DNA from 4 places in the Colwellia aquaemaris genome. Region 3 is predicted to be linked to each of the others. Evidence: predicted binding sites of a transcription regulator. Region 3 holds the regulator's gene; each other region holds the start of a gene.
What was found. Region 3 encodes sigma-54, which starts transcription at its own class of promoters, with help from an activator protein. Its sites were predicted from a motif close to GTTGGCACGNNNNTNGNNT; they were not measured.
Positions count from the first base shown of each region.

Region 1 (3,190 bases), on a different contig from region 3:
TTGGCGCTTTTAATGACGATGAAGAGCGAAATGGGTTAATGTCTAAACCACCTCGCCTTGTGTAACGTGCATATACGGTTAATTCATTTACTTGACAGTATTTTTGAATATCGCAATAAATTCGTTCAACACATTGCTCATGAAATTCATTATGTTGGCGAAATGAAACTAAGTAGCGCAGTAAACTTTCATGGCATATTTTTTTACCGTGATAATCAATATAAACACTGGCCCAATCAGGTTGGTTGGTAATTAAACAGTTCGATTTTAGTAAGTGACAAACCAGTTGCTCTGAAACAGATGATTCGCTTGTGTTTTCAACTGTGGTAAGTATTTCTGGGTTTAACGAGAACGCATCTACTTCTATATCTAAATCATCAATACAAATTGCAGTGCTACTTTTTATTGCTAGTGCAGGGCATTCATCGACAGGGTATAGTGTAACAGAGGCATTCGCGCAGGCTACTGCCGATAAATCGTTTACGAGTGTTGACTCGACACTTTGCCAAGAAGCGAATTTTGTTTGGTTAAAACTATTTAAATATAATTTAAATGATTTGGATTCGATTATATTGGTACTAGTACAAGGAAATCGAAATTCAGCGACAGCAACAATGGGCTTTCCTTTACTGTTTAACCATGATAATTCATATCCGTACCAAACATCTTCACCATTAAAAGGTAAATTGTTAGCCGTTAGCGATAAGCTATCTCTATTTAAGCTCCTAGGTACCCCTTGAAGCAAATCTGCGTTATATTGGCTAATATAATCTGTTGTTTTTCCGAGCGTTAGATTGCTTAATTCTTTTGCGTTTTGATAAGTGCTCATGGCTTTAGCTAGTATCTTCTTTGGTTGCGACAGTAGAAATCTGTATTTTCTTTATTTTATAGGAATTCGTGTTTAGATGAAAATATCAAATGAAAAACTTGCTGAACAAATTTGGCATTTCTCCCAGAAATATCTACAAGCTTACCAAGATAAATTTCAACATTTACCAATTTTAGAACAAGATAAGAATTGGTTATCACCATGCGAGCAAGGTATCCATCAAGAAAACTATTCACTATGGGCGCCAATAAAAATAACAGACGACTTAAATTTTGAAAATGTTGAATCAGCACTCGAGCTGACATTACATGATGATATTAAGACGTACTTTACCAGTATATTTTGTGACTCATTAGATGCAAGCTGTGATGAAGGGGATTTATCGTTGTTATTCGCCTGGAATAGCGATGATTTTTCGCGCTTGCAAGAAAATATTATTGGCCATATATTGATGAAGAGTAAGCTAAAACAGAAGTTAACCGTATTTATTGCTGTTACAGATAATGAAGATCATATTATCTCTGTTGACAACAATTCAGGTGAAGTTTGGGTAGAAAAGGTGGGTTGCGAGCCACACAAAAAGTTAGCCGACTCAATCGCTGAATTTATATTACAGCTTTCGCCAAAACTGCCTCCAAACGAAGCCTATGAATAATTAGGGTGTTTTGCTTTATTTAGTTTAACTCGCTAAATAAAGCAACTTCATTACTTTTCATTCAATAGTTGCTTTAATAACGTTTTAACTTCCTGTAACTCTTGCTGTAAGGGTAATAATGCTTGTGATATCAAGGTTTTTAATTCTTCATTAGTTGAAGGTAAATCAGTATTTTCTGCGACTACATTTTCCTCCTCGTGGCTTGAAGTAAAGTTTGGATCGTGCTGCCAAGTTTTTAATACTGCAATAATGGTTGGTAGTGGTGTAGGTTGCCTTAATTTACTTTTTATTAAAGCAACGCTTGGCACTTTTCCTTGATTGGCTAATTGATTGGCAATGATGGATATTTCATCAGATATCGTCATAAAGGTTAACTCAAATGTTAAAGTTGCAATATTTTAGCGAAAAATACTAACCAAGTCTCGCCTTATTTTAAATGATTTTGACTTATTTTATTTTAATTCAATGGGTTAGCGAGTTGGTTTGGCATTTGCTATTACTTTTAGTAAAAATAATCCTTTTTTATACTGAGAGAAAAATAAAATGAAAAAATCATTATTAGCTTTAGTAGTTGTCGCACCACTTTCAATGGCTTTAACAGGCTGTGTTATTGCGGTTGGCGGTGAAGATGGTCACTCAATTAGTTCAAACTTTGAAGACAGAGAATATGAAAATAGAAAAAAAATTGCACGTATTCAGTTAAACAGTGCATTTTCGGACGTGTCGCGTGAAATGGGCGTTGCAGATTTTAATGAAACTTATTTAGATGATGGTAAAACCATTAATATTGTATACTACCGTACCCATCGTTTGCATAAAGATGGCTTAACAACTAAAGATGAATGTACAAAATTAGTTTTTACAAACAACGTATTAACTTCGATAGAACAAGGCCGTTAATTTAGTATTATTTGCTAATAATTAAAAAAAGGGCAATACCTTAATGCTTTGGTATTGCCCTTTTTACCTCCCCTGAACTGCTCTAAATTCTATTAACCATGATTAATGACGCTTCTTTTGGTGACTTCGATTCGAACCCGCACTGCTTCTGGGTTTGTGTGTAACTTTAGTCACTGAGCGTTTATTACTATGTTGATAACCTCTGTGTTGGCTTGGTTTGTTTTTTACATAATGTTTCTGGTGTTGGTTTTTGCTATAACCGCTATTGTTTTTCTGCTTATGTGCCGTTGATACGTATTTAGTGGTTTGCTTACTTTTATATACTGTTTTGCTGCGGTTGTTGGCTCCTTCACTATTACGTTGATTGTAGGTTGGTTTTTGTACTTTCGTATTACGCCATTTAGGGTCTTGATAAGGCTGCGTTTTATTTAATGAATTTTTAGTTCTAGCGTGTTTGTCAATTTTTACTGCTTGATTAACTTTCAATTGACGCTTAACGTTTTTATGCACTGCACTTGAGTGTTTTACTGCTCGCTTATTTTGTTTAGCAGTATGTACTTGCTTGGAACGTACAATTTTATGTTTTTGTACACTTGGCGTATAACTGCGATATTTTTGCTGTATATTATTGGTTCTATAAGCGACCCCTTTTCTATGGCGAGGGTTGTGTTGCCATTTTTTTCCTTGGTAACTTGTTGAAACACGACTTTTACTGTGCTGTTTGTAATAGCGCGACTTATGATGATGAACCACGACATGATGGTTGTGCCAATGAACACTGCCAAAAAATAACCCTAATGTAAGGT
Region 1 is NZ_BAAJLV010000003.1:303,352-306,541, forward strand. Features, by position in the region: gene queF (NADPH-dependent 7-cyano-7-deazaguanine reductase QueF) at 1-829, opposite strand, end outside; gene syd (SecY-interacting protein) at 906-1,484, shown strand; gene AC27HL_RS10855 (hypothetical protein) at 1,535-1,849, opposite strand; gene AC27HL_RS10860 (DUF3192 domain-containing protein) at 2,028-2,384, shown strand; gene AC27HL_RS10865 (DUF3300 domain-containing protein) at 2,487-3,190, opposite strand, start outside.
Region 1: the regulator sigma-54 is predicted to act here: its motif matches at 1,962-1,980, upstream of AC27HL_RS10860 (DUF3192 domain-containing protein).

Region 2 (3,190 bases), 720 kb from region 3:
TCTAATGAGATGTCTTCCAAATCATCAAGCTCGTCTAAATCATCGTCTAATTGAATGACATCATCATCAAGTAACTCATCATCTAACGAGTCTAAATTGTCCGAGAAAAGATCATCTTGCTCGTCGTCGGTTTCAGCTAAATCAATTGATAATTCATCATCAAGGGAAAGTTCGTCATCTAGCGATAACTCGTCATCGAGTGAAAGCTCACTATCTAAAGAATCAACTTCTGCTGCAGGCTCTGGTGTTGGAGTCTCCTCTGGGGTAGGCTCTTTTTTCTTTGCAACAGGTGTTTCTTTAACCGACTCTTCTTGAGTTCCACGACGTCTCAAAATTATAGCAAGAATCGACAACACCAAAATTGCCGGTAAAGTTGCCATTAACACGATAAACCATGTGCTCGACATAAAGTCGTTTTGAGCAAGTTCTGCTTTTTGTTTCTCTAATAACAGCGCTTGTTCTCTTGCTTCTGCTTTGGCAAGTAATTCTTGCTGCAGCGCGATCATATCGTCCATCTGCATTTTAATTTCTTTGCCTTTGGCGACTTCACTTTGCATCACACCTAGCTGGTCATTAAAACTAGATAAACGCTGACGTAGCGCTTCATTCTCTTTTAATAAACTCTGCAAACCATCAATGGAGTCCAAAACATCGTTTTGAATGGTTGCTAATCTTTGCTGCTGGGTATTATCAATTTCTTTCAACTGCACGTTAATTTCAGATTTCGCTGCTTCCAAGTCTTTTTTCTTCACCGACATTTCTTCTGGCGGTTTAGCTTTCTTAGCGACAACTTTGACAACTTTCTTCTGCCAAGCCTTATCATCATTACGTGATTTTTGCTGCGCATTTTCAGTATTAATGGCGCGCATAACATCAATAGATGGAATTTTTAAGTATTGCCCATTAATCATGTGATTAAGATTATTATCTTTAAATGAGCCAGGATTATTTTCATATAGCGCTTGCATGACTTGGTAAACAGACAACCTAGGGTCTGGGCGCACTTTTAAAGCAATATTCCACAAGGTATCTTTTGCCGTAACGGGGCCGTAACGGTCATAAGGAAATGCATCGGTTGATTTGGGGCCACGAATACGAATGCCACCATCTTCGGCAAAAGTCGGCAAACTAAAACAGCTAATGCTTATAATAAATACCTGCCATAGGCACAGGCGTAACAATCTTTGCATCAAGATTTCCTAATTATAATAATTATTCGCCAATAGATTGGCGGCTCCAAGTCAGGAGAATGTAAAGCAATGTTTATTCCAACTGTAAAAACAATCGCTTAATACCCGGAGTTAATGTTTATACAATTTCAATTCACTAAACGAGTTCTTCATCTGAGGCTATATTATCGCTTATTGAACGAAAGATACATATTACATAGTAACTAACAAAAAACCCGTCGTTTATTATAACGACGGGTTTTCATTTTTCTTTAGTAAATCTGTGGTTTAACTGAATTTATTTTAATACTCAGAAAGGTGTTCTTTAATTAATAGCTCAGCTATTTGAATACTATTCGTTGCAGCGCCTTTACGAACGTTATCAGCGACAATCCACATATTAATACCGCTATTATGACTTATATCTTCACGAATTCGACCAACAAAGGTATCGTCTTTACCGCTCGCTTCGCCTATTTGTGTAGGAAAATCTTCATCGTTATGGCAAACCACTAAACCTGGCGCTTGGCTAAGTAAGTCTTTTACTTCTTCTGCCGAAATAGGAGAATTAGTTTCAATATGTAAAGACTCACCATGGCCAAAAAATACCGGTACACGTACTGCTGTCGGGTTAACAAGTACGTTTTCATCACCCAATATTTTCTTTGTTTCCCACACCATTTTCATTTCTTCTTTGGTATAGCCATTTTCAAGAAAAACATCAATTTGCGGAATAACGTTAAAAGCAATTTGACGCGGGAAGTTTTTCGACTCAACCGGCTTACCGCACAACAAGTCTGCAGTTTGTTTTGCTAACTCATCCATAGCAGCTTTACCACCACCAGAAACCGACTGATAAGTGCTCACATTAACGCGTGAAATACCTACTGCATCATAAATTGGCTTTAACGCCATCATCATTTGAATAGTTGAACAATTCGGGTTAGCAATAATATTACGATTACGATACTCGGCAAGTGCGTGCGGGTTAACTTCAGGCACAACTAACGGAATATCTGCTTCATAGCGAAACTCTGAGGTATTATCGATAACAATACAGCCAGCATCACCGGCAATTGGCGCATACTTAGCTGAAATTGCGCCGCCTGCGGAAAAGAAACCAATTTGTGCTAGGCTCCAATCAAAATTATCAGCATCTAAAACTTCAACATTTTCGCCATTAAACTCGATAAACTCACCTGCTGAGCGAGCACTGGCAAGTGGGTAGAGCTTATTAATCGGAAAATCACGTTCTTCAAGTATTTCAATAATGGTTTTGCCAACTAACCCAGTTGCACCTAGTACGCAAACATCAAATTTCTGTGCCATGATCCTCTCTCTTTTATGCAAGTTTTTTACTGAAGCCAAGCTGATGTGGCGCATCTGAGCTTAGCAGGTTATTCAAGCCAACCATGACCGATGAAAACTCCCGGCGAGTCGGGTAAGTTTTGCGGATATGATCAAATCCTTGAGTTTTAATTTGTTGACGAAAAATAGCGTCGTCACGCCTAACATCGTATACCATTTTCACCAGTTGGTTTAGCAGTATTTCATTAAACTCCTGCTTAATTTCAAGATAGTCAACTGAAGGAGTCGGTAAAAAATCTTGTAACTGTTTCGTTGGCGTAATTTTTAACTGTTGACATAATGCCCGATACAGAATTTCTGTGCCACGAGCTTTTCCTTCTAAGCTATAACCAGCAATATGGGCCGTGGCTATTTCGCAATACTCTATTAATGCCATTAAAATATTAGGCTCGGCTTCCCAAACATCTAATACCAATTTTAGTTGATGTCCTGATTGTTTCATTGCTAGTAGAGCCTGATTGTCAATAACTTCCCCGCGACAGGCATTTATAAGTATTTGATTTTCATTTAATTGGGCTAAACGCTTTGCATCAAGTAAGTGATAAGTTGAATGTTGACCTTCACGAGTTAACGGCACATGCAGCGAAACAATATCGCAGCTAAGCGCTTGCTCAAGCGGCACAAATTCTCGCTTATCATTATCATCTTCAGCC
Region 2 is NZ_BAAJLV010000001.1:1,153,445-1,156,634, reverse strand. Features, by position in the region: gene AC27HL_RS05155 (FimV/HubP family polar landmark protein) at 1-1,190, opposite strand, end outside; gene AC27HL_RS05150 (aspartate-semialdehyde dehydrogenase) at 1,473-2,498, opposite strand; gene AC27HL_RS05145 (4-phosphoerythronate dehydrogenase) at 2,512-3,190, opposite strand, start outside.
Region 2: the regulator sigma-54 is predicted to act here: its motif matches at 1,255-1,273, upstream of AC27HL_RS05155 (FimV/HubP family polar landmark protein).

Region 3 (3,190 bases):
AAACCTTAGAAGACGGCAGCCCAATTAACTTACAAGCTAATGAAATTAGATATGAACCAGCAAAAAAAATCGTCATTATTTCAGGCAACGCCTTACTAACCCAAGAAGGCAGTGAAGTCAGTGGTAATAAAATCACCTATAACTTTGAAACTGAATACGTCAATGCTGAAAGCTTAGAAAATACGGTTGTTGAAACAGTGCTACAACCTAAAAACAAACCTGAATTACCGAAAGAGAAAAAGGAAAAGCAGAACTAAATGTCAAAATCTACATTATCTGCAACGGGTTTAGCGAAATCTTATAAAGGCCGAAAGGTTGTTAAAAACGTTAGTTTAAAAGTATCGGCTGGACAAATTGTCGGCTTACTTGGCCCTAATGGCGCCGGTAAAACAACCTCATTTTATATGATTGTAGGCTTAGTAAACAATGATAGCGGTGCCATCGTATTAAATGACGAAGACTTAACATTACTGCCAATGCATGAACGTGCTCGCAAAGGTATTGGCTACTTACCGCAAGAAGCCTCTATATTTCGAAAATTGTCTGTATATGACAACATCATGGCCATTTTACAAACTCGAAAATCATTATCAGATATCGAGAAAGAAGAAAAGCTTGAGCATTTATTAGAAGAATTTAATATCGGCCATATTAAAGATAATTTAGGAATGAGCTTATCTGGTGGCGAACGTCGCCGAGTTGAAATTGCTCGCGCTCTTGCCGCCGATCCTAAATTTATTTTATTAGATGAGCCATTTGCCGGTGTTGATCCAATTTCAGTAGGTGATATAAAAAAAATTATCCTACACTTAAAAGAACGAGGCATAGGTATTTTGATAACCGACCACAACGTACGAGAGACCTTAGACGTATGTGAACATGCCTATATTGTTAGCCATGGTGAACTAATTGCAGAAGGTGACGCGGATCAAATTCTTGCAAATCAACATGTAAGAGATGTATACCTAGGCGAACAATTCACGCTATAGTTAATAGCAGGCTTTAGCAATAAAATAACAATGTGTTAAATAGTAACAGGGAAAAGAAAACCTAAATGCGTCCTACTCTGCAGCTCCGTATCGGACAACAGTTAACCATGACCCCGCAATTGCAACAAGCAATTAAGTTGTTGCAACTGTCGACTTTAGACTTACAGCAAGAGATTCAGGAAGCGCTTGAAAGTAATCCGCTGCTTGAAATGGATGAAAATCAAGTAAACACTTCAGAAAGCACCCCTGATAATTTAGAAGAGGCCTTTTCAGCCAATGTTGGCGAAGCCTCAGAAGTCACTCTTTCAGATGGTAGCGAAGATTCAGCGCCAACGATTGACGAAATAAGCTCAGCCGAAGGTTTAGCAAAAACAGATATTCCGGAAGAGTTAAATAACGATACCACTTGGGATGACAATTTTAGTGCCGGTGCTAGCAGTGGTGCGGTAGGTCCAGCCTCAGAAGATTATACTTATCAAGGTGAAACTAAAGACTCTATTCAAGACCACTTATTATGGCAAATGGAGCTAAGCCCTTTTACAGAAACAGACCAAGCTATTGCTACAGCCATTATTGAAGCGGTTGACGAAGCCGGCTACTTAACTGTATCTGCAGAAGAAATATTGGAAAGTGTTGGCATAGAAGACGTAGAGCTTGATGAAGTTGAAGTTGTACTTAAACGCATCAACGTATTTGACCCAGTTGGTGTTGCAGCTCGTTCCATCCCCGAATGTTTATTAATACAGTTAAATCAATTTTCCAGCGATACGCCATGGTTAGAAGAGAGCAAGTTAGCTGTTAGTAAATATATCGATTTACTTGGTAACCGCGACTACCGTCAATTAATGCGAAAACTGCGCTTAAAAGAAGACCAATTACGTGAAGTCATTCGCTTAATCCAAACCCTTGACCCTCGCCCAGGTGACAGTGTTATCAAAAGCGAAGAACAATATGTTATTCCTGATGTTTCAGTAGAAAAGAAAAATGGTCGTTGGACGGTCGAATTAAACCCTGACACTGCCCCTAAGCTTTCAGTGAATCAGCAATATGCGGCAATGTCTCGTTCAATGAAATCTTCTACCGACTCACAATTTATTCGCTCAAATTTGCAAGAAGCAAAATGGTTTATTAAGAGCTTAGAAAGCCGAAACGATACCTTGTTAAAAGTATCTAATTGTATTGTGCAACGCCAGCAAGGCTTCTTCGAACACGGGCCAGAGGCAATGCGCCCTATGGTTTTGAATGACATTGCTGAAGCGGTTGATATGCATGAGTCAACAATTTCTCGGGTTACTACGCAAAAGTACATGCATACGCCAAGAGGTATTTTTGAGTTAAAGTATTTCTTCTCTAGTCATGTTAGTACCGAAAATGGCGGTGAATGTTCATCAACAGCTATTCGTGAACTTATTAAAAAGCTCGTTTCTGCAGAAATTCCAGCCAAGCCGCTAAGTGATAGCAAAATGGCTGATATTCTGGCAGAACAAGGTATTAAAGTAGCAAGACGCACTATCGCTAAATATCGCGAATCACTTTCAATACCACCATCGAATCAACGTAAAAGCCTATTGTAGGTTTGGTTTATTTACCCGAAAAAGAGGATTGAAGCATATGCAAATTAATCTTACCGGACACCATGTCGATGTTACCGATTCATTACGTGATTATGTTAATGGAAAATTTGAAAAGCTTGAGCGACATTTTGATCATATAAACAATGTTCATGTAGTTTTAACCGTTGAAAAGCTTAATCAAATTGCTGAATCAACGGTTCACCTAAGTGGCAGTGAAGTACATGCTAAAGCTGAAAATAGCGATATGTATGCTTCTATCGATTCATTAATCGATAAGCTCGACCGCCAAATATTAAAATATAAAGGCAAAATTAGTAAACACTAATATCCCTCTCATTAGGTCTTTGAAGTAATTATGAAGTTGCAAGACATCTTAACTCCGGACTGCACAATATGTGCAGCTCCGGGCTCCAGCAAAAAACGTGTATTAGAATATTTAAGTAGCTTAGCTTCAGAGAAATTACCCAATCACGATACATTTCAGTTATTAGAGAGCTTAATTAAGCGTGAGAAAATGGGCTCTACAGGTATTGGAAATGGTATTGCCATTCCACATGGTCGTTTAGAAAATGCCGAAAAACCAATTGCCGTCGTTATCACCACCGAACAAGCCATTAATTTTGATTC
Region 3 is NZ_BAAJLV010000001.1:434,465-437,654, reverse strand. Features, by position in the region: gene lptA (lipopolysaccharide transport periplasmic protein LptA) at 1-257, shown strand, start outside; gene lptB (LPS export ABC transporter ATP-binding protein) at 258-989, shown strand; gene AC27HL_RS01975 (RNA polymerase factor sigma-54) at 1,055-2,563, shown strand; gene hpf (ribosome hibernation promoting factor) at 2,601-2,888, shown strand; gene ptsN (PTS IIA-like nitrogen regulatory protein PtsN) at 2,919-3,190, shown strand, end outside.

Region 4 (3,190 bases), on a different contig from region 3:
TGTTATATTCTCAAGCCGTATTTACGGTTACCAGTAAACTGTACTACAACCGCGAGTTTATGAGCGATGAAAGCGCAACTTTAGCGTATAAAAACAAAGCTAAAGTAGGCCGTGTCGCAGGATACAGCTATGGCGAAAGTATCGATAAAGATATACAGAATGCGATGACATTTGCCGATGAAAAACAGGCGTTAACGGCACTATTTAACCACGATATTGACGTACTTCCCATGACTGAAAGCGTGATGAACTACCACTTAGAGCAAAACTTCCCATTAAGAAAGCAACTTATCCTCGCATTAGAGAATATTCAAGACACCTCTAGTTTGCATGTTATTGCCGCAAAAAATGAGCAAGGTCGCGCCGTGATCAACAAAATTAATCACGCGCTAACCACTTTACACGAGCAAGGCATGACAAGTTTGCAAACAACAAACAATACCGTAACAAGCAAAATTGATATTGCGAAGTTAATCACTACCGAAGGCTATCCATTAATTACAGGCCAATCAGCAAAGTCAGGCGAAAGTATTGACTATTACACACTGCCACAAGGTAGTAAGGTATTAATAATTGAGTGGAGTAAAAAAATATTACAACCGTCAAAAAACGATCGTATCTACAAAAACATGATGGATTTAAGTAAAGTTGTGCTACTAAATGGCCCACATGTTGGCAAAGAATTATACGTGCGCAATATGCACATAGAGCTACAGTAATGACTATTGCTGTTATTGGCTGGTGCGGAACCATATTATACTTACTTAACCACGGTTATATTTCATTAAACAAAAACTGGCGTAAATCTATTTATTACACAGCAAACGCTATTGCTGCTATATGTTTAATCATATCTTCAAGTATTAACAATTCGTGGCAAGCCGTTGTTATTAATGGATTTTGGGCAATTATTAGCTTTTCTCTTTTGCTTAATATGGACCTTACTAAAATTAAATTTAGTAAGCGGCTATTTCACTTAATCATTGCCATTATGCTAGCCATATTTATAGGACAATACGCCCTATCTAACAATGCTAACTTACCCTTATTAGGCTGGACATCTGCCTTTGTTTTTTCAGCATGTTATTTGCTATTTAGCTCTGAAAAAATGTTACCTAGGTATTATTTGTGCTGGAACGCCTTTGCGGCATTAGCATTACTGCCACAACTATATCTCGACCAAAATTGGCCAGTATTTACATTAGAGATTAGTTGGGCTGTTATTTCGATATATGGCGCCATAAAGCGTTTTGAACAAGTTCATTTAGTACAGTAAGAGCCAATCAATAAAGCAAAATACCTAACCGTGATATTAACGGCACATATTGTCTATAATTTGTGCCTTTTCACTAATTACTAGCTAATTTTACATCAAGGTCAAATGAAGAATTTGTAAAGCTTTGTAATTAAAGCGTTTAATTGCTGGCTTAAACATTGCTTATTCTAGCAACAATAAACATTCTATCAATAAATTACAAAATAATTGCAACGGAGTGAGAAATGACAGTAATTCTTGAAGATCGTCCAATTGAACAAGTTCGTGAAGAAACCATAGATCAATTAATTTTCAACTATAGCCACGGTGTAATTTCATCACAAGCCTTTGAACGTAGATTAGACCAAGCCATGAACAGCGAATCTCATCAAGAAATTGTCGACCTCGTTGCCGATTTAACCTTAAAGGCAGATACCCAATACAACGATAAAAAAGAGCATCAGTTTACACCTAACTACTCAAACGCTGATGGGGAAAATACAGCACTAAATTTAAAAAGTATTTTAGGGAATATTGAACGAAGTGGTCAATGGAACGTGCCTCAAACAATCACATTACGAAATGTGTTAGGTGAATCAACACTAGATTTTACTGATGCTGTATTTCAATATCAAAATGTCACCATCAAAGTTAATTGTATTTTAGGCAATGCAATCATTTATGTGCCGGAAAACATCAACGTGGTATGTAAAACATACGGTATTGCCAGCAGTATTGAAAACAAAGCACCATCATTAGCAACACGCCAAGCACCTTGTATAACTATTGAAGGTAAAGTTGTACTAGGCGCTTTAAATGTTTCAGTTAAAAGAACTATAAAAGAAAAATTTATAACCTTTGCTAATAATTTAAAAGCGGCCTTTGATAGCAAAAAATAATTAAATAACCTGCGATAGCTAGAATACGTTAGCGGCCAGAGCCACTAACGTTGCTAAACTCTTCTTTTATCCACAATTAAATTAAGCCAAAGGCTGATAAGAGGCTTCGCGCACTTAACATACAAGCAATTAGTATTACGCTAACTGCGCTGATATTTTGCCAAATATTATTACGAAATTGTCCTAACTTTTCTGTATTTAACATCCAAAGCAAAAACATACTAACTATTGGTAAAAGTAAGCCGTTTGCAACTTGCGCAAACCAAATAATAGCAACCGGCTTAATACCAATACAGCTGATCATCACACCCAACAGCAAAATAATCATCCAGGTTAATTTAAAGCCAAAAGCATTAAGGTTTTTGTCTAAATTTAAAATGCCAGACAATGCATAAGCTGCGGCAAGTGGCGCAGTTATAGCCGATGAAATACCGGCGCAAAATAACCCAACACCAAGAAAAACACTTGCCCAATTACCAAATAATGGCTGTAAAGCTGGTGCTAAATCAGCAGCACTATTAATAGACAATTGTTGACCAAAAAACGCTGAAGCAGCGGTTGATAATATAGCTACCGAAATTAGCGCCCCTAAAGGTATGGAAATCAATAAGTCTTTTCTAGCCGATAAAATATCATCTGTAGAATGCCACTTTTCACTGACAGTAGAAGCATGTAAAAATAAATTATAGGGCACAACCGTTGTGCCAATTAATGCGATTACCGTTAACATTGAGCCCGTCGGCATATCAAAGCTAAAAAAGTGGCCCAGTAACGTTTGCCATTGAGGCTTAGTAATTAAAAACGTAATAATAAATGCGCTACTCATTAAGCCAACCAAAACAATGAGTGAGCGTTCTATTAATTTATAACTGCCCGTAAATAGCAATAGAAACGCAATACCACCAATAAGCAGTGGGAAAACAATCGTAGAATACGTCAAGTTAATATTTAATTGTTGTACAATGCTGCTTAAACCAAGAGTAGCACCTGAAATATTGCCACTTTGATAGGCGCCATTACCAACAACTATAGCACT
Region 4 is NZ_BAAJLV010000003.1:39,672-42,861, reverse strand. Features, by position in the region: gene AC27HL_RS09740 (substrate-binding periplasmic protein) at 1-719, shown strand, start outside; gene AC27HL_RS09735 (CBU_0592 family membrane protein) at 719-1,276, shown strand; gene AC27HL_RS09730 (LiaF domain-containing protein) at 1,501-2,154, shown strand; gene AC27HL_RS09725 (Nramp family divalent metal transporter) at 2,231-3,190, opposite strand, start outside.
Region 4: the regulator sigma-54 is predicted to act here: its motif matches at 1,422-1,440, upstream of AC27HL_RS09730 (LiaF domain-containing protein).